One region of the Streptomyces sp. NPDC052301 genome, then DNA from elsewhere that is predicted to be linked to it. Evidence: riboswitches for the same ligand, from Rfam matches in the RefSeq annotation. Region 1 holds a riboswitch; each other region holds the start of a gene.
What was found. Region 1 has a riboswitch for thiamine pyrophosphate ahead of ACIHEJ_RS38140 (purine-cytosine permease family protein). Riboswitches for the same ligand answer to the same signal wherever they lie in the genome.

Region 1 (4,744 bases):
CGACCATCCCGAGAGGCTGTTCGCCTGGGCCGGCGCCACGGCGAGCTGGCCCATGCGCACGGATGCCGGCGGGAGCCGGGGCCTCGACGACTACTTCACGCGGGACTTCGCGCGCAACATCGGTGCCGAGATCATGGGCCGCAACAAGTTCGGCCCCCAGCGCGGGCCCTGGCAGGACCACGAGTGGCGTGGCTGGTGGGGCGAGGAACCCCCGTTCCGTACGCCGGTGTTCGTCATGACCCATCACAGGCGTCCGTCGTTCACGCTCTCCGACACCTCGTTCCACTTCGTCGACGGCGACCCGGCCGCCGTCCTCGAACGGGCGCGGGAAGCGGCGCAGGGCCAGGACGTCCGACTCGGCGGCGGGGTCACCACCATCCGCCAGTTCCTCGACGCCGACCTCGTCGACACCATGCACGTGGCGGTCTCGCCGGTGGAGCTCGGCTCCGGACTACGGCTGTGGGAGTCCCCCGATGAACTGCTCGACCGGTTCCACCTGGAGGTGGTGCCGAGCCCGGGCGGCGTGACGCACCACCTGTTCTGGCGAAGGTGACGCGAGGGCCCACCCCAGTTCGGACTGCGCCTGCGAGGGGGCGTGGGCCCTGCCCTGTGGTTCCCCGTGGTGGAGCCGACCGGCGATCTCGAGGACGATCCCAACATCACCGACAAGAAGTTCCCGGGCAACCCCACTCGCTCCTATCGCACACGCGAGCCGGTACGCATCGTCTCGGAGCTCAAGGGCTGGGCCGGTCACTCCCCGGAGCAGATCAAGGTCATGTCGGACGGGCTGGCCGGCCTTCGCCGCCGCGGCGTCGCCGCGATCCTGGACTGACGAGAGCCGCCGCTCTTGAGGAGCGGACGAGGATCAGGACGGCCACGCCGTTGTATCGACAGAGGTCAGGCCCGGGGCCGTACACGCAACGGCGCGTAGACGAGCAAGGCCGCGAGGAACGCCACGGGGTAGGCGAGGTCGGCGCCGTGCAGGGCCCGGGCGACCGGGCCCACGTACAGGCTGGTGCTCATGAACGGCACCGCAACGGCGAAACCGACGATGAACGCCGTGAGAGCCGGCCACCACGGCTGCGACTCCGCCTCTTCCGCCGTCAGGTCGATCGGGCGGCCGCCGCGCGCCCGCGCGCGGACCACCCAGTCGACGATCACGACCGCGACGAACGCGGGGATCCAGTAGCCGACGAACAGCAGTACGTTCTGGAAGCGGGCGGTGGTGTCGGCGGCGTGCATCCACAGCACGAGCGGGAAACCGAGCACCGCGGCGAGCCCGGCGGCCACCGGCCGCGGCAGCCGCACGCCGACGGTCTGCAGCGCCAGTGACCCGCTGTAGTCGTTCATGGCGTTGCTGCACAGGGCCGCGAGAGCGACGGCGAGGAGTCCGAACGCGCCGAGCGCGCCGCCGCCGAGCAGCCGGTCCACGCCCCGGGCGGTCTGGTCGGTGAACTGGGCGGCGCCCCACAGGCCGAGCGCCTGCACCGCCACGAAGGACACGCCGACACCGAGCAGGGTGTACCAGAACATGCGCGGACGGGACGCCGTCCGGGGCAGGTAGCGGCTGAAGTCGCTGGCGTACGGGGCCCACGAGAGGGCGAGACTCAATGCGACGGTGCAGGTCAGAACGAACGCACCCGCCCGGTCGGCGCCGTGCACGGTCGCGGCCGTCGCGGGCTGGGTGCCGTGCCCGAGTTTCACCGCCAACGCGACGAGCGAGGCGGCGAGCGCGAAGGTCATCACGGTCTGCAGGCGGTGGATCGCCTCGTATCCGATCACGCCCAGCGCCCCCTGGGCCGCCAGCATCACCAGGACCCCCAACCAGAACGGCCAGCCGAACAGCTGGGCCAGCGCGTCCCCGCCGAACAGACCGATCAGCGCGTCCCAGGCGATCGACGACAGCCACTGCAGGGTGCCCGGCAGAGCGACGGCCCGTCCGAAGGCCAGCCTCGCCAGCGGCAGCTGGCCCGCCCCGGTCTGGCTGCCCCAGGTCCCCAGGTAGGCCGTGGGCACCGCACCGAGCAGGGTGCCGAGCACCACGGCGAGCAGCGCGGTGGCGAAGTCCAGACCGAGGACCGCCCCGACCGTGCCGGTGAACACGCCGGTCATCGTCAGGTTGGGGGCGAACCACACGGTGAACAGGCGCCGGGGGCTGCCGTAGCGAGCGTTCTCGGGCACCGGCGTGATGCCGCGCGCCTCCACCCGCAGATCGCCGGGGGCCGTCGGCATCCGGCCGTCGAAGACCCGCCGCGCCTCGGCGACGGCCGTCTCTTCATGGGCATACGGCAACGACATACGACATCCCTCCGCCAGTCCTAACTGGTTCAGGTTCAACGGGTGTGATCTCAGCCCCCGTGCGGGGGCACCCCGTGTCCAGGTACGCCGGCCAGAATAGCCCGGACCGGTGACCGGTTCCTGCCGGGACGGGACGGGGCGTGTGGCACCGCGCGACCACGGACGCGGGACGGCCGGGCGGCGAGCCGCTGCATCGGCGGAGTCTTCCTCGGCATGAAGCAGCGGCTGGGCCTCGCCACCGTCCTGATCGGGGACCCACCCGTGCTCATGTTCGACGAGCCGATCAACGGCATGGACCCGGAGGGCGTGCTCCGGGTGCGCCCGCTCTTCCGGCGCCCGCCGACGAGGGGCGCACGGTCCTCCTCTCCAGCCACCTGATGTCAGAGATGGAGAACACCGCCGACCAGTTGGTCGTCATCGGCCGGGGCCGCCTCTTCGCCGCAGCCGGTACGCGACTTCGCAGCCCGTAGCACCGGCAGCAGCGTTCTGGTGGGGACACCGCACGTCGCCGAGATGGCAGCCGTGCTGACCGCGGCGGGCGCCTCGGTCGAGCCGGTGGGCGCGGCCGACGCCGGCTCGCCGGGTCCGGGCTCCCAGCGGACCGGATCGGGGCGCTCGCCTTCGAGAACGCCATCCGGCTGAGCGAGCTGACCACCCGCGCCGCCTCCCTGGAGGCGGCCTTCATGGAGCTGACCGCCGACAGCGTCGAATACACGGCAGGAGAGCGATGGTGTCGGCCGCCTGGAGGCGCCTGGTCCAGAAGTGGAGCCCGGGACCCGGGTCCCTGGGCTACACCGCCACGGTCTCCGGCTCGTGCCTCGTGTACGCGCTCCGGCCGTCGGTCACCGTCGCACTCGCCGTCTTCGTCGTGCGACACCGCGACGTACGAGGCCTGCCTGCAGGGCGCGCACGTCGTGCCCTGCAGGCTCCTGACCGGTGGGAGTGGCGGTCACGGCAGGGCGTCACCCGAGCCGGAACCGGAACGTCGTCCGGGCTCGTCCCGCACAGGGCGCAGCCGCGTCCGGCCGTACGATCGCACCGCACCCGGAGCTCAGCTCATCCGGCACGTGCGATGAACGGGGCCCCTTTCGGCGTGTCCGGCAACAAGGGTGACAGGATGAACCCCATGAGCAACGTCTACTTCGACATCAGCATCAACGGCGCCCCGGCCGGCCGCATCGTCTTCAACCTCTTCGACGAGGTCGTACCGAAGACCGCGCGCAACTTCCGTGAACTGGCCACCGGCCAGAACGGCTACGGCTACGCCGGCTCGGGCTTCCACCGCATCATCCCCCAGTTCATGCTGCAGGGCGGTGACTTCACCCGCCACGACGGCACCGGTGGCAAGAGCATCTACGGCGAGAAGTTCGAGGACGAGAACTTCGAGCTGAAGCACGACCGCAAGTACCTGCTGTCCATGGCGAACGCCGGCCCCAACTCCAACGGCTCGCAGTTCTTCATCACCACCGTCCTCACCCCCTGGCTCGACGGCAAGCACGTCGTCTTCGGCGAGGTTGTCGAGGGCCAGGACCTCGTCGACCAGATCGAGTCGCTGGGCTCGCAGTCCGGCGCCCCGAAGGGCAAGGTGGAGATCGCGGCCTCCGGCGTCGTCGAGGGCAGCTGAATCGGTCCCCTCACCCGGGTCCGGTTCGCCGAGGGTCGCGCCGTAATGATCTCCGGCGTCCCGGCCGGCCGGCCGGGACGCCGCTTGCGCGACGACGACTCCCGCAGCCGGATCGCCTTCCTGACGATGCTGCGCCGTATCGGACCCGCCCGCGGAGCCGGCCCCGCTGAAGCGGTGCTTTCGAGGAGGCTGTCCGATGCGGTGCTGCGGGGGCGCAAGAGTCCGAGGCGGCTTCTCCGGCAGGCGCGGAAGGCCGGCGTCGGGCTGTCGCCGGCTCGTGCCGCTCCTCAGCGCCGGACCGGGCGCTGAGGGCGGACCGGGAGCGCTTCGACGCTGTTGCCGATGAAGCTGCGCTGGCGGGGGAGTCGGCCCTCGGGGACGGCGAGGTCGAGGTCCGGGAAGCGGGTGAAGAGCCGTTCCAGTGCGATCGTGGCCTCGAGGCGGGCGAGCGGGGCGCCCACGCAGTAGTGCGCGCCTTGGCCGAAGGAGAGGTGCCGGGCCACGCCGGGCCGGGTGACGTCGAAGCGGTCGGCGTCCGGGCCGTGGAAGGCCTCGTCGCGCCCGGCGGCGGTGTAGCCGGCGAGGACCGGGGTGCCCTGCGGGATCACGGTGCCGCCGAGGGCCAGGTCGCGGGTGGGGTAGCGGAAGGGGAACCAGCTGACCGGGCCGTCCCAGCGCAGTGTTTCGTCCACCACGTCCGACCAGGTGGCCCTGCCCTCCAGGACCAGTGCCAGCTGGTCACGGTGGGTGCACAGCGCCCGTACGGCATTGCTGATCAGGTTGAGGGTGGTCTCATGGCCGGCGACCAGCATCAGGCGCATC
Region 2 (4,744 bases), on a different contig from region 1:
CGCAGCCGTCCGTCGACCGCGCGCAGCACCGGCAGCATGGTCCGTACGACGAAGGGGGCGCCGACCAGCGCCTGCGCGAGCGGTACCAGGAACCAGGACTGGCGCAGGTCCAGCGGCGGCTTGTCGAGAGCGATCAGAAAGCCGAAGCCGACGGTCACGGCGGACACGCCGAGCGGCAGCATCAGCAGCGCGTCGAAGCCCCGCACCAGTCTCCCCGCGTCCCGGCGGGCCAGCGCGGCGGCGGCGAGACCTCCGATCACCAGGGCGATGGCGGTGGCGGCGACGGCGTACTGGAGCGAGGTCCACACCGCGTGCACGGGCGCCACCAGGAACGTACCGCCGTCGGCGTTCGTCAGCGCCCGGTAGTAGCCGAGGCCGGGCGCGTCGAGGGAGCGCCGGACGAGGACGGCGAGCGGCAGGACGAGGAGCAGCGCGACGGTGACGAGCACCCCGGCGAACAGCACCCACTGTCCGGCGCCGCGCGGCCGGCGCGCGGTCGACTCCGGGGCGACGAGCCGCAGGGCGCTCTCCCGCCGCCGTACGGTCCAGGCGTGCACGACGAGGATCGCGCCGACGGCGACGAACTGGACGAGGGTGAGGACGGCGGCCGTCGACAGATCGAAGACCTCGGAGGTCTGCCGGTAGATCTCCACCTCGAGGGTGGAGAAGGTGGGGCCGCCGAGGATCTGCACGACGCCGAAGGAGGTGAAGGTGAACAGGAACACCATCAGCGCGGCAGCGGCCACGGCGGGCGCGAGCGCGGGCAGGGTCACCTTCCGCCAGGCTCGTACCGGCGAGGCGCCCAGCATCCGGGCGGCCTCCTCCTGGCGGGGGTCGAGCTGGGCCCACAGCCCGCCCACGGTCCGTACGACGACCGCGTAGTTGAAGAAGACGTGGGCCGTCAGGATCGCCCACACCGTGGTGTCCAGCCGTACGCCCCACAGCTGGTCCAGCAGCCCGCCGTGCCCGACCAGGGCCAGGAAGGCGCTGCCCGCGACGACGGTCGGCAGCACGAACGGCACGGTGACCACGGCCCGCAGCAGCTGCTTGCCGGGGAAGTCGAGGCGGGCGAACACGTAGGCGGCGGGCAGCGCGAGCACCAGGGTCAGCGCGGTGGAGGCGAGCGCCTGCCAGGTGGTGAACCACAGCACGTGCCGGATGTCCGGCTGCATGACCACGTCCGCGATCCGCCCGAACTGCCAGGCGCCGTCGACCTTCAGCCCGCGGGCGACGATGGCGGCGACGGGCCAGGCGAAGAACAGCGCGAAGAACGCGACGGGCAGGGCCATGAGCCCGAGCCGCGCCGCGCTCCCCGTACGGCCCTTCCGGTCCGCTACTTCAGTACGAGCGAGGTCCACGACTTGACCCACTGGTCACGGTTGGCGGCGATCCTGCCGGGCGCCATGGTCTCGGGGTGCCGGGCGGCCGGGCCGTACTCGGTGAACTCGGCGGGCACCTCGGCGCCCCGCACCACCGGGTAGACGTACATGTTCAGCGGCATGTCCTCCTGGAACTCCTTGGAGATCAGGAAGTCGATGAACGCCTTGGCACCCTTGGGGTTCCGCGCGTTGCCGAGCAGTCCGGCGAACTCGATCTGCCGGAAGCAGGTGGCGGTGGCGACGCCGGTCGGGGCGGTGCCGGGCCGCTTCTTGGCATAGAGCACCTCGGCGGGCGGCGAGGAGGCGTACGACACCACGAGCGGGCGGTCGCCGCCGGCCTTCTTGCCCCCGGTGGAGCCGGAGAACTCCTGGGAGTAGGCCTGCTCCCAGCCGTCGACCACCTTGACGCCGTTGGCCTTGAGCTTCTTCCAGTAGTCCTGCCACCCGTCGTCCCCGAACTGCGCGGCGCTGCCGAGCAGGAAGCCGAGACCGGGCGAGGAGGTCGCCGCGTTCTCGGTGACGAGGAGGTTCTTGTACTGCGGCTCGGCCAGGTCGGCGAAGGTCTGCGGCGGGGTCAGCTTGTGCTTGCTGAACCAGGCCTTGTCGTAGTTGACGCAGATGTCGCCGTAGTCGACGGGCGTGACCCGGTGCTCGTCCTTGTCCAGTTGGTACGGGGCGCCGACCTTGTCGAGGCCCTTGGCCGTGTACGGCTGGAACAGCCCATTGTCGAGGGCGCGGGAGAGCAGGGTGTTGTCGACGCCGAAGAAGACGTCGCCCTGCGGGTTGTCCTTGGTCAGGATGGCCTTGTTGACGGCCTGGCCGGCGTCGCCGTCGTCGAGGACCCTGAGCTTGTAGCCGGACTGCTTCTCGAAGTCGCGCTGCACGTTCTTGGAGACGGCCCACGAGTTGTGGCTGACCAGGGTCACGGTCCTGGAGTCCGCGGACGACTTGCTCTCGACGGAACCGCACGCGGACAGGCTGATCAGGCCGAGCCCGACCGCCACGGCCACGAAGGTCTTGTTCTGCACTGGATGTCCTCCTGGGGTTGGCCAGGAAGAGACGCGGCCCTGCCCGGCCTTCCCAACGAAGAGGCCGGGCAGGGCGCAACAGCTTGAGTGATGACCGAACTCCCTACCCAGAATGACCTGGGCGAGGTTCAGAGGGTCTGCGGCCCTGTCCGCCGCACTCTCAGCGCTGTGGCGCTCCCCTGTCGGAATATGAAGATGTGTGGACCCGGCAAGATTACCGCTCGGTGGCCGCGAGCTGACCACAGGCTCCGTCGATCTCCTGACCACGGGTGTCCCGGATGGTGACGGGCACACCATGGGCCGCGATGGCCTCCACGAACGCCTTCTCGTCCTCGGGCCGCGAGGCGGTCCACTTCGAGCCCGGCGTCGGGTTCAGCGGAATGAGATTGACGTGCACGGGCTTGCCCTTGAGCAGCCGGCCGAGCCGGTCACCGCGCCACGCCTGGTCGTTGATGTCGCGAATGAGCGCGTACTCGATCGACAGCCGCCGCCCGCTCTTCTCGACGTACTCGAACCCGGCGTCCAGCACCTCGCGCACCTTCCACCGCGTGTTCACGGGGACGAGGGTGTCGCGCAGCTCGTCGTCGGGGGCGTGCAGGGAGATCGCGAGCCGGCACTTGAAGCCCTCGTCGGCGAACCGGTGGATGGCCGGCACGAGCCCGACGGTGGACACGGTGATCCCGCGCTGGGACAGACCCAGCCCGTCCGGCGTGGGATCGGTGAGCGCCCGGATCGCACCGACGACCCGCTTGTAGTTGGCGAGCGGCTCACCCATCCCCATGAAGACGATGTTGGACAGCCGCGCGGGCCCGCCGGGCACCTCTCCGTCCCTGAGCGCCCGCATCCCGTCGACGATCTGGTGGACGATCTCGGCGGTGGACAGGTTCCGGTCCAGCCCGGCCTGCCCGGTGGCGCAGAACGGGCAGTTCATCCCGCATCCGGCCTGCGAGCTGATGCACATGGTGACCCGGTCCGGGTACCGCATCAGCACGGACTCCACGAGGGTCCCGTCGAACAGCCGCCACAGCGTCTTACGGGTCGTCCCCTCGTCGGTGGACAGATGCCGTACGACGGTCATCAGCTCCGGGAACAGCGCTTCCTGCAGCCTGCCGCGCGACCCGGCGGGGATGTCGGTCCACTCCTCCGGGTCGTGCGCGTACCGCGCGAAGTAGTGCTGCGAGAGCTGCTTGGCACGGAACGGCTTCTCCCCGACCTCGGCCACGGCGTCCTTGCGCTCGGCGGGCGAGAGATCGGCGAGATGCCGCGGCGGCTTCTTGGCTCCGCGCGGGGCGACGAAAGTGAGTTCTCCGGGTGCAGGCATAACCCTTCCAGTGTGGCAGATCAACTCTGGGGACCCAGGCCAGAGCGGGGTGCGGGTGGTCACCCGCGGGTGCCTACTGTCAGCGTTGGTCTGCCTCGCACGGCCCAGGGACGGCCCAGGACTCGGTCAGCCGTCGGCCGGATGTGTCCGGGTGGCGGCGCTCTCGCCCGTCATTCCACCTGCTCCGGAGCGACCGGGAGCTGTTCCCTGCAAGGCCACGTGAAGGTGCGGTCGGGTTCGAGATGGGCGTCGCCCCAGTGAATGGCAGGGATGCCGGTCTTTCGGCGTGCCCGATCCGCATGCGCATCGAGGGGCCCGGTTCGGTGCCACACCGGGCAGGGCCCACAGATCGTTGCCGGTCTTGCGGATCAGCGGGACAGCGTCGGCTGTCAGGCGAGGCTTTCCAGGCCGAGCTTGGCCAGGCGCGACCGGATGGCGCTGGGCTTGCGGCCGAACTGCTTCCCGAGGGTGTCGTAGTCGCGCTCGCCCTGCTGGTAGAGCACGAGGAGGCGTGCGTCGTCCTCCGCCGACCAGGGGTTGCCCATCTGCGGGTAGCGAGCCCGCAGCTCTTCCGGCGACTCCCGCCGCCTGCCGGACTCGCCCTGAGGACAGACGGAGTCGATGATGTCCAGCGGGAACCCTGCGACGTGGGTGCCTGCGAGCCAGAGGTTCAGGTGGCCGTCGTCGAAGGTGATCCGGTCGGCTTGGACCGTGACCGCTCGGCGAAGGACGTCGCTGTCGTCCGGATCCTGCTGGTAGTCGGTGAACGCCAGACGGAACGCTGTGCGCACGGTGGATTCCCCCATGCGGTCATTCTGGCGTGGCCTCGGCAGATGCGGGAGATCGTTTTTCGCCCATGCCCGCGGCACGGACCCGCACCGCGCGGGCTGCGGAGGGCGCCCGACGGCATGCCACGCGACACGCTCACGCCACCGGTGAGCTGTGAAGTTCTGCTGACGAACGGTCGGGTTTCCTGGTCGGGGCTTGTCGCGGGCTCCGGCCCTCGCGTAACCAGA
Region 3 (4,744 bases), on a different contig from region 1:
GCGTACACGTCGACCCGCGGGTCGGCGGTGCCCTGCTCGATCTGCTCGGGCGCCAGGTACGACACGGTCCCGAGCACGGCACCCGTCGTACTGGTCACCGTGTCCACCGACCGCACCAGTCCGAAGTCGGCGACCTTGACCCGGCCGTCGTCCCCTATCAGCACGTTCTCGGGCTTCATGTCGCGGTGCACGAAACCGGCCCGGTGCGCGGCACCGAGCGCGGCCAGCACCGGCTCCAGGATGTCCAGCGCGGCCCGCGGCTGCAGCGCGCCGCGCTCCCGCAGCACGTCCCGCAAGGTGCACCCGGCGACGTACTCCATCGCCAGATACACGTACGACCCGTCGGTGCCCTGGTCGAAGACCTGGACGACGTTGGGGTGGGCGAGCCGGGCGACCGACTTCGCCTCCCGGATGAACCGCTCCACGAAGGAGCCGTCGGCCGCGAGCGTCGGGTGCATCACCTTCAGCGCGAGGACGCGGTCGAGGCGGGTGTCCAGGGCCCGGTAGACCGTGGCCATCCCGCCGACCGCGATCCGTGCGTCGACGCGATAGCGGCCGTCGAGCACCTGCCCGACGAGGGGGTCCTGAAGGGTCGTATCCACGCAGGGGAGTCTACGAGGGGCGGCCGACAGTGCCGCGCGTTGCGCCGTTCGAGGAGCGGAATGCAGCAGAGCTGTGACTCTCGTGCGATCTGTCTCTCATGTGATCAGAAGGCCGGGCGTTCGGGGTCCAGGTGGGCGAGGCCCTCCGTGGGGGAGGAGGCCTCGGCGAAGTGCCGTCGCGGGATCCGCCCCGCCAGCCGGGCCAGCCGGCCCGCCTCCACCGCGTGCCGCATCGCGGCGGCCATCATCTCGGGCTCCTGCGCGCGGGTGACGGCGGAGGCGAGCATCACCCCCGCACAGCCCAGCTCCATCGCCAGCGCCACGTCCGAGGCCGTGCCGGCTCCCGCGTCCAGGATCACCGGCACGCGCGCGTGCTCCACGATCAGCTGGAAGTTGTGCGGGTTGCGGATCCCGAGCCCCGACCCGATCGGCGAGCCCAGCGGCATCACGGCCGCACACCCGACGTCCTCCAGCTTCCGCGCGAGCACGGGATCGTCGTTGGTGTACGGCAGCACCGTGAACCCGTCGTCCACCAGCGTCTCGGCCGCCTCCAGCAGTTCCACCGGGTCCGGCAGCAGCGTCCGCTCGTCGGCGATGACCTCCAGCTTGATCAGGTCCGTGCCCAGCGCCTCCCGGGCCAGCCGGGCGGTCAGCACGGCCTCCCCGGCGGTGAAGCAGCCCGCCGTGTTCGGCAGCACCCGGATGCCCAGCCTCTGCAGCACCGACAGCACCGAGCCGTGCACGGACGGGTCGACCCGGCGCATCGCGACCGTGGTCAGCTCCGTACCGGAGGCGAGCAGCGCCCGCTCCAGCACCTCCAGGCTGGGCGCACCGCCCGTGCCCATGATCAGCCGGGACGAGAAGGTCGTACCCCCCAGCTCCAGGGAATCGTCGGCCATGGCTCAGCCTCCTTGCACGGCGGTGAGGACTTCGACGCGATCACCCTCCGCGAGCGCGGTGGACGCCCACCGCGCACGCGGGACCACGGTCTCGTTGACGGCCGCGGCCACCCCGGAGGGCGCCGGGGTCAGGGTCGTCACGAGCGCGTCGAGAGCGGTGCCCGGGGTGATCTCCCGGCGCTCCCCGTTGACGGAGATCGAGATGGTGACGGACATGCTCATGCGGACTGCTCCAGAAGTACGGCGCCGAAGCGCTGCGGCGTGAACGGACGGGCCTCCTCCGGCAGCGCACCGCCGGCCAGCACCTCCGCCATGACGTCCCCGGTGACGGGCGTGAGCAGCACCCCGTTGCGGTAGTGCCCGGTGGCCAGCAGCAGCCCGGCCAGGCCGGACGGACCCAGCAGCGGCGCGTTGTCGGGGGAGCCGGGGCGCAGCCCGGCCCGGGTCTCGGTGAGCGGCAGCTCGGTGATGCCCGGCACCAGCTCATGGGCGTCGCGCAGCAGCTCGTACACGCCGCCCGCGGTGACCGTCGTGTCCCAGCCCAGCTCCTCGCTGGTGGCGCCGACGACCAGCTCGCCGTTCTCCCGCGGCACCAGATAGACCTGGCTGCCGCGGACCACGGCCCGCACCGTCCGGCTCAGGAACGGCGCGAACCGGTTCGGCACCGTCAGCCGCAGCACCTGCCCCTTGACCGGCCGCACCGGCGGCAGCAGGGCCTCGGGCACACCCGCGAGCCGCCCGCTCATGCTGCCGGCCGCGAGCACCACCTGCCCGGCGCGCAGCTCGGTGCCGTCCGCCGTGGTCACCCCGGCGGCCCGGCCCGCCACCACGTCCAGCCGCTCGGCCCACGCCCGGTGGAACACCACTCCGGTCCGCTCGCACGCGGCCACCAGGGCCGCCGCCAGCCGGCGCGGGTCGATCTGGTGGTCGCCGTCGGCCCGCAGCCCACCGCGCACCCCGGGCGCCAGCATCGGCTCCAGCCGCCGGCACTCCCGTCCCGACAACCACTCGGAGTCGAGCCCGCAGCGCTGCTGCAGGGCGTGCAGTTCGCGCAGGTGGGCGCGGTCGTCGGCGTCGAGCGCGACCGCGAGGGTGCCGCTGCGGCGATAGCCGAGGTCGTGTCCGGTCAGCTCGGTCAGCTCGGCCGCGAAGTCCGGATAGCGGCGGGCGGACTCCAGGTTCAGGGCGAGCAGCCGCTCCTCGCCGTAGTGCAGTTCGGAGACCGGGGCCAGCATCCCCGCCGCGACCCGGGCGGCCCCGCCCCCGGGATCGGGGTCCACCACGGCCGTGGCGAGCCCGCGCTGCGCGGCGCGCCAGGCCGTGACCAGGCCGATGATTCCGCCCCCGATGACGAGGACGTCGGGCGTACGTGACGGCATGGGCGTCCAGCCCCTCCCTTCGCCGGCATGACCCGGATCAGGTTCGTACGGTCGGAGGCCGCCAGCCTCCCTCTCAGCCCGGTGCGTCCGGGCTCCCGCGAGTGCTTGTACGGTGGCCACCCTAGCTCGCCCCGCTCATCACCCGTAAGGGAGCCCCTCGCCGTGACCCGCTCGCTGGACGGACTGATCCTCGCCCCCGTGGCGGACCAAGCCCCAGGTCAGGTGGGTACCGGCACCCGGTTCGCGTACCACGAGAAGGACGGCGCGATCTGGGCCGAGTACGCGGGCGGCGACGTCGTACGCGGCCATCTGGTCGGCACGCGCGCGGGGGACCGGCTCGACTTCCGGTACGTGCAGCTGAGGACCGACGGCACGACGGCCTCCGGGCACTGCCTGTCGACGGTCGTCGAGCTGCCCGACGGTCGCGTGCGACTCGAGGAGGACTGGCAGTGGGAGTCGGGGCCCGGTAGCGGGACGAGCGTTGTGGAACAGGTCACCGAGCACGCCCCCTGACTGACTGTCCGTCACGTGTCTATGGTGATCGGGTGAGCGAGCAGACAGCGGAACAGGGCACGTCACAGGCGCGGCGCGCGGTCGTCGTCGGCGCGGGCATGGCCGGGGTGCAGACCGCGGTCGCCCTGCGGGAACAGGGCTTCACCGGCCCCGTCACCATCATCGGCGCCGAGCCGCACCAGCCGTACGACCGGCCGCCGCTGTCGAAGGCCGTCCTGCTCGGCAAGGCCGAGGACTCCGCCTTCGAGGTCGACTTCGAGTCGCTCGGCGTCGAGCTGCGGCTCGGCTGCGAGGTGCTGGGCGTACGCCCAGCCGCGCACGAGCTGGACACCGAGGCGGGACCGGTGCCGTACGACGTGCTGGTCCTCGCCACCGGCGCCGAACCCGTCACGCTGCCCGGCACCGAGGGCGTGCCCGGCGTGCATCTGCTGCGTACCCTGGACGACGCCGAGCGGCTGCGGCCGGTGCTCGCCCGGCAGCACGACGTCGTGGTCGTCGGCGCCGGCTGGATCGGCGCCGAGTTCGCCACCGCCGCGCGCGAGGCCGGCTGCGCGGTGACCGTCGTGGAGGCCACCGACCGGCCGCTCGCCGGCGCCCTGCCCGCCGAGGTCGCCGCCCCCATGGCCGCCTGGTACGCGGACGCCGGCGCCGATCTCCGCACCCACGCGCGTGTGGAACGCGTCGATCCCGGTGCGGTGGTGCTCGACGACGGCACCCGGCTGCCCGCGGGCGCGGTGGTCGTCGGCATCGGCGCCCGCCCCGCCACCGCCTGGCTGGCCGGCTCCGGCATCGCGCTGGGCGCGCACCACGAGGTCCTCGCCGACGATCACCTGCGCACCAGCGCGCCCGACGTGTACGCCGTCGGCGACTGCGCGTCCTTCCCCTCGGCCCGCTACGGCGAGCGGCTGCTCGTCCACCACTGGGACAACGCCCTGCAGGGACCGCGCACGGTCGCCGCGAACATCCTCGGCGAGACCCCGGCCGTCTACGACCCGGTGCCGTACTTCTGGTCCGAGCAGTTCGGCCGGTTCGTGCAGTACGCCGGCCACCACGCCGCGGCCGACCGGACGGTGTGGCGCGGCGACCCGTCCGGCCCCGCCTGGACGGTCTGCTGGCTCCGCGAGGACCGCCTGGTGGCCCTCCTGGCGGTGGGCCGCCCCCGCGACCTGGCCCAGGGCCGCCGCCTGATCGAATCGGCCCGCGGCATGGACCCGGAGGCGGTGGCGGATCCGGGCCGCCCCCTGAAGGAAGCAACGGCCACCTGATCGGCCTTCCCCGAAGGACAGCATCCCCAGGGGTGCTGGGAACTGTGCGACCAGCCACGACGGCGCAGCAGCCGGACGACGACCTG
Region 4 (4,744 bases), on a different contig from region 1:
GTCGTGCCGTCGCGCCGACTGGAAGACGCGGACCGTTTACGCCCGGACCTCAGTCCGTGATCGGCAGGTAGACCCGGTTCCCCGCCTCGGCGAACTCCTTCGACTTCTGGGCCATGCCCGCCTCGATGTCGGACCGGCTGCCACCGTGCTCGCGGCGGATGTCCTGCGAGATCTTCATGCTGCAGAACTTCGGACCGCACATGGAGCAGAAATGAGCCGTCTTGGCGGGCTCCGCCGGGAGCGTCTCGTCGTGGAACTCGCGTGCCGTGTCCGGGTCGAGGGCGAGGTTGAACTGATCCTCCCACCGGAACTCGAAGCGGGCGTCGGACAGTGCGTCGTCCCACTCCTGGGCACCCGGGTGTCCCTTGGCGAGGTCGGCTGCGTGCGCCGCGATCTTGTAGGTGATGACGCCGGTCTTGACGTCGTCCCGGTTGGGCAGGCCCAGGTGCTCCTTGGGCGTGACGTAGCAGAGCATCGCCGTGCCCCACCAGGCGATCATCGCCGCGCCGATGCCGGAGGTGATGTGGTCGTACGCCGGCGCGATGTCCGTGGTCAGCGGGCCGAGCGTATAGAACGGAGCCTCATCGCAGATCTCCTGCTGAAGGTCGATGTTCTCCTTGATCTTGTGCATCGGGACGTGGCCCGGGCCCTCGATCATGGTCTGTACGTTGAAACGCTTGGCGATGCGGTTGAGTTCCCCGAGCGTCCTCAACTCCGCGAACTGAGCCTCGTCGTTGGCGTCCGCGATCGAGCCGGGCCTGAGGCCGTCACCGAGCGAGTAGGTGACGTCATAGGCGGCGAGGATCTCGCAGAGCTCCTCGAAGTTCTCGTACAGGAACGATTCCTTGTGGTGCGCCAGGCACCATGCGGCCATGATCGAGCCACCGCGCGAGACGATGCCGGTCTTGCGGTTGGCGGTGAGCGGCACGTACGGCAGCCGGACGCCCGCATGGACGGTCATGTAGTCCACGCCCTGCTCGGCCTGCTCGATGACGGTGTCCTTGTAGATCTCCCAGGTCAGTTCCTCGGCCTTGCCGTCGACCTTCTCCAGGGCCTGGTAGAGCGGCACCGTGCCGATGGGGACGGGGGAGTTCCGCAGCACCCACTCACGGGTGGTGTGGATGTTGCGGCCGGTGGAGAGGTCCATGACCGTGTCGGCGCCCCAGCGGGTCGCCCAGGTCATCTTCTCGACCTCCTCCTCGATGGAGGAGGTCACCGCGGAGTTGCCGATGTTGGCGTTCACCTTCACCAGAAACCGCTTGCCGATGATCATCGGCTCGATCTCCGGGTGGTTGACGTTGGCCGGCAGTACGGCCCGGCCCGCCGCGATCTCGTCGCGGACCACCTCGGGAGAGACGTTCTCCCGGACGGCCACGTACTCCATCTCCGGCGTGATCTCACCTCGGCGGGCGTACGCGAGCTGCGTCACCGCCTGGCCGTCACGGCCCCGGCGCGGCTGGCGCGGCCGTCCGGGGAAGACCGCGTCCAGATTCCGCAGGCCGCCGCGCGGCGAGGTGTGCTTGATCCCGTCGTCCTCGGGACGGACGGGACGGCCCGCGTACTCCTCGGTGTCGCCACGGGCGATGATCCAGTTATCCCGCAGCGGTGGCAGACCCCTGCGGACGTCGGTGTCAACGAGCGGATCGGTGTACGGGCCCGACGTGTCGTACAGCGTGACCGACTGCCCGTTGGTGAGGTGCACCTGACGGACCGGCACGCGCAGGTCGGGGCGCGATCCCTCGACATACGCCTTGTGCCAGCCGATGGACTTCCCGGCCTCCTGGGACGTGTCGTCCTGAACAGAGGCAGGCGTGCGTGCGTCCTTGTTGGTCATCAGACCTACTCCCTACGCCGGCATTACCCGGTAACAGGTTCGGCGGTCGACGCAGCGGTTTCCGTCGTTCGATGTTGTGCGTGGACCCTCGCTGGTTCCACGTGAAACATCGCTTCTACGGAGGTCAGCGCCCTCTCAGCCCGGTGCTCCGAGCTCCCGCGTGTGCAAAGGTGCCTCCACGCTAGCGTCATGTGTGGCGCGGTGAACAGTGGGCCCCCTGCCGTTGTTGCGATGATCTGGCGGTGACCAGGATGGAGCAGTACCCGTACCAGCCTCCCGAACCGCGCCATCGGGAAGGCTCAGCGCGGGACGAAAGCGACGCGCAGACGTCCGGGCACGCGCAGACGTCCGGGCACGGGCATGCGCACGGCCACAGCCACAGCCATGGGCCCGCAGCGCCCGTCTCCCGGCACCTGCGCAAGGTGATCGCCGCAATCCTGGTCCCGTTCACCGTGGCGGTGGTGGCCGGTCTGATGGTGCTGTGGCCCGGGGGAGCGCCCTCGCACAAGCGCACCGGCGTCGGCTTCGACCGGCAGACACAACAGGCCACGGTGACCAGGGTGGTGGAGGTGAGCTGCAAGTCGGTGAACGCCTCCGGTGGCACCTCGACCGGTGACACCTCCACCGCCGAGGGCACCTCGGCGGGGCAACAGGCCGACGGCACCTGCAGGAAGGCGACCGTCCGGGTCGACACCGGCAAGGACCAGGGCCGTACGTTCACCGAGATCGTGCAACCCGACCAGTCCCGGCAGTTGCACCAGGGTGAGAAGGTCGTGGTCGCCTACGAGCCCTCGGCGCCCAAGGACCTCCAGTACGCGGTGACCGATGTGAACCGGAAGTTCCCCATGGCGCTGCTCGCCGGGATCTTCGCGGTCGCCGTCGTCGTGGTGGGCAGGATGCGCGGTGTCATGGCACTCGTGGCACTGGCCGTGAGCTTCCTGGTGCTGACCCTGTTCATCCTGCCGGCGATCCTGCAGGGCTCGAACCCGCTTCTCGTGGCGGTGGTCGGATCGAGCGCCATCATGCTGATCGCGTTGTACATGTGCCACGGCCTGTCGGCCCGTACGTCGGTGGCGGTGCTCGGCACGCTGATCTCGCTGTCTCTGATCGGCGTGCTCGGCTCCCGGTTCATCGGCTGGGCCGCGCTGACCGGCAACACGGACGACAACACCGGGCTGATCCACGGCCTGTATCCGTCGATCGACATGAGCGGTCTGCTGCTGGCCGGCGTCATCATCGGTTCGCTCGGCGTCCTGGACGACGTGACCGTGACCCAGACGTCAGCCGTCTGGGAGCTGCACGAGGCCAATCCGACGATGGGCTGGCGCGGTCTGTACCGGGCGGGCATCCGCATCGGCCGCGACCACATCGCGTCGGTGGTGAACACCCTCGTCCTCGCCTACGCCGGTGCCGCGCTGCCGTTGCTGCTGCTGTTCTCGATCGCTCAGAGCAGTGTGGGAACCGTGGCCGACAGCGAACTGGTGGCCGAGGAGATCGTGCGCACACTGGTGGGTTCGATCGGCCTGGTCGCCTCGGTCCCGGTCACCACGCTGCTCGCCGCACTGGTGGTGTCGGCCGACCGGTCCGGCCCGCAGGCCGTTGCAGCCGCCGGGGCCCCGCCCATTCCGGCGCGGGGCGGCCGGGGCCGCCGCAGAAAGCGCTGAGCCCGGCGGGCCGGCCGCCCGCAGAGTCGGTGCAGAAGCGTTCCTGCACGGCTCCACACCGCACTCCGGAGCGTCACCCACCCCTGCCGTAACGCTTCAGCCGGCGCTCTGTTCCTCGGCCAGGATGCGGTCCAGGGCCTCCTCCAGATGAGCGTCGAAGTCGACCAGCGCACCCTCCTGACCGAGGGGCACCAGCTTGTCCGTGCGGTCCAGGAACGCGACGAGCGGCGGCGTCGACGAACGGAACAGGGCATGGTCACCGCCGACCTGAAGCCGGATCAGCACCTCGCCCAGCAACTCGGAATCGGCAGGGGCGATGTGCACATCTCCCTCCCCGCACGGGCGGCCGACCCCGTCGATCAGCAACTCGCGCCCGAAGGCCCAGGTCACCGGGGCATCACCGGGCAGATGGAAGGTGAGCCGCACGGCATAGGGATCACCGGTCTCATAGCGCAACTCCACCGGAATGCGGAAGGAGAGCTCCTCCGACACGAGAAAGCTCATCATGACTTCTGCCTGTACGGACTCGCGCATCGCCTACCCCGTCATATGACATCGACTGGCCGGGTTTGAACCCTCTAACCCTGGTCAAATCTTGCTGAAAGTACACGGCAGATCACAAGGAGTAAGTTTTCAGATGCTGATAGAGAGCGTCAGCGACCCGAGGTGGCGGCCGATCTCCGCCTGCAGCCGCTGGGCCGCGGACTGCAGCCGGTCGGCCTGGTGGGCGGGGAGCGAGATGGCCATGGTGGCCGCGGTCGTGCCCACCGTGATCGGCACCGCGGCACAGACCGTGCCGAGCGCGTACTCCTGACGCTCCACCACCGGTTCCATCCGCCGCGTCCTGGCCAGCCGCCGCAGCAGGGCGTCGTTGTCGCGGACGGTGTACGGAGTGATGGCCTGGACGGGATAGCGGTCGAGATGGTCGCGCCTGGCCTCCTCCTCCAACTGGGAGAGCAGGCACTGCCCGATGGCGTGCGCGTGGCCGGTCTCGCGGAAGTCGGCCCACTCCTCCACCGCGGGTGCCTCCCGGGAATCGGAGACGCACATGACCTCGATCTCACCGTCGCGGTACAGGGCGTAGTACACCGGGACACCGATCGAATCGCGCCATTGCGCGAGCGTGTCGGCCACCATGGTGCGACGTTTCTGCCGCGCTCCGCTGTGGGCCAGCCGCTCGGCGGCGTCGCCGAGGAAGAACAGTCCCTTCTCACGGCGCAGATAGCCCTCGTGCACCAGGGTGCGG

Region 2: it holds a riboswitch for thiamine pyrophosphate, as region 1 does, so the genes downstream of both, ACIHEJ_RS27185 (thiamine ABC transporter substrate binding subunit) here and ACIHEJ_RS38140 (purine-cytosine permease family protein) in region 1, are expected to answer to the same signal.
Region 3: it holds a riboswitch for thiamine pyrophosphate, as region 1 does, so the genes downstream of both, thiO (glycine oxidase ThiO) here and ACIHEJ_RS38140 (purine-cytosine permease family protein) in region 1, are expected to answer to the same signal.
Region 4: it holds a riboswitch for thiamine pyrophosphate, as region 1 does, so the genes downstream of both, thiC (phosphomethylpyrimidine synthase ThiC) here and ACIHEJ_RS38140 (purine-cytosine permease family protein) in region 1, are expected to answer to the same signal.

The regions. Positions count from the first base shown of each region.
Region 1 covers NZ_JBIUBE010000022.1:59,647-64,390, forward strand. Annotated here, with positions in the region: gene ACIHEJ_RS38130 (dihydrofolate reductase family protein) at 1-553, shown strand, start outside; partial or broken gene ACIHEJ_RS38135 (NAD(+)--rifampin ADP-ribosyltransferase) at 620-832, shown strand; gene ACIHEJ_RS38140 (purine-cytosine permease family protein) at 898-2,298, opposite strand; TPP riboswitch at 2,288-2,383, opposite strand; partial or broken gene ACIHEJ_RS38145 (ABC transporter ATP-binding protein) at 2,476-3,023, shown strand; gene ACIHEJ_RS38150 (peptidylprolyl isomerase) at 3,425-3,922, shown strand; gene ACIHEJ_RS38155 (cytochrome P450) at 4,210-4,744, opposite strand, start outside.
Region 2 covers NZ_JBIUBE010000010.1:117,982-122,725, forward strand. Annotated here, with positions in the region: gene ACIHEJ_RS27180 (ABC transporter permease) at 1-1,289, opposite strand, end outside; gene ACIHEJ_RS27185 (thiamine ABC transporter substrate binding subunit) at 1,334-2,407, opposite strand; TPP riboswitch at 2,490-2,598, opposite strand; gene rlmN (23S rRNA (adenine(2503)-C(2))-methyltransferase RlmN) at 2,622-3,728, opposite strand; gene ACIHEJ_RS27195 (hypothetical protein) at 4,118-4,534, opposite strand.
Region 3 covers NZ_JBIUBE010000004.1:365,953-370,696, forward strand. Annotated here, with positions in the region: gene pknB (Stk1 family PASTA domain-containing Ser/Thr kinase) at 1-602, opposite strand, end outside; gene ACIHEJ_RS12655 (thiazole synthase) at 707-1,501, opposite strand; gene thiS (sulfur carrier protein ThiS) at 1,505-1,705, opposite strand; gene thiO (glycine oxidase ThiO) at 1,720-2,880, opposite strand; TPP riboswitch at 2,878-2,989, opposite strand; gene ACIHEJ_RS12670 (hypothetical protein) at 3,043-3,393, shown strand; gene ACIHEJ_RS12675 (NAD(P)/FAD-dependent oxidoreductase) at 3,426-4,658, shown strand.
Region 4 covers NZ_JBIUBE010000011.1:199,823-204,566, reverse strand. Annotated here, with positions in the region: gene thiC (phosphomethylpyrimidine synthase ThiC) at 50-1,834, opposite strand; TPP riboswitch at 1,827-2,004, opposite strand; gene ACIHEJ_RS28810 (YibE/F family protein) at 2,086-3,498, shown strand; gene ACIHEJ_RS28805 (SsgA family sporulation/cell division regulator) at 3,595-4,032, opposite strand; gene ACIHEJ_RS28800 (IclR family transcriptional regulator) at 4,132-4,744, opposite strand, start outside.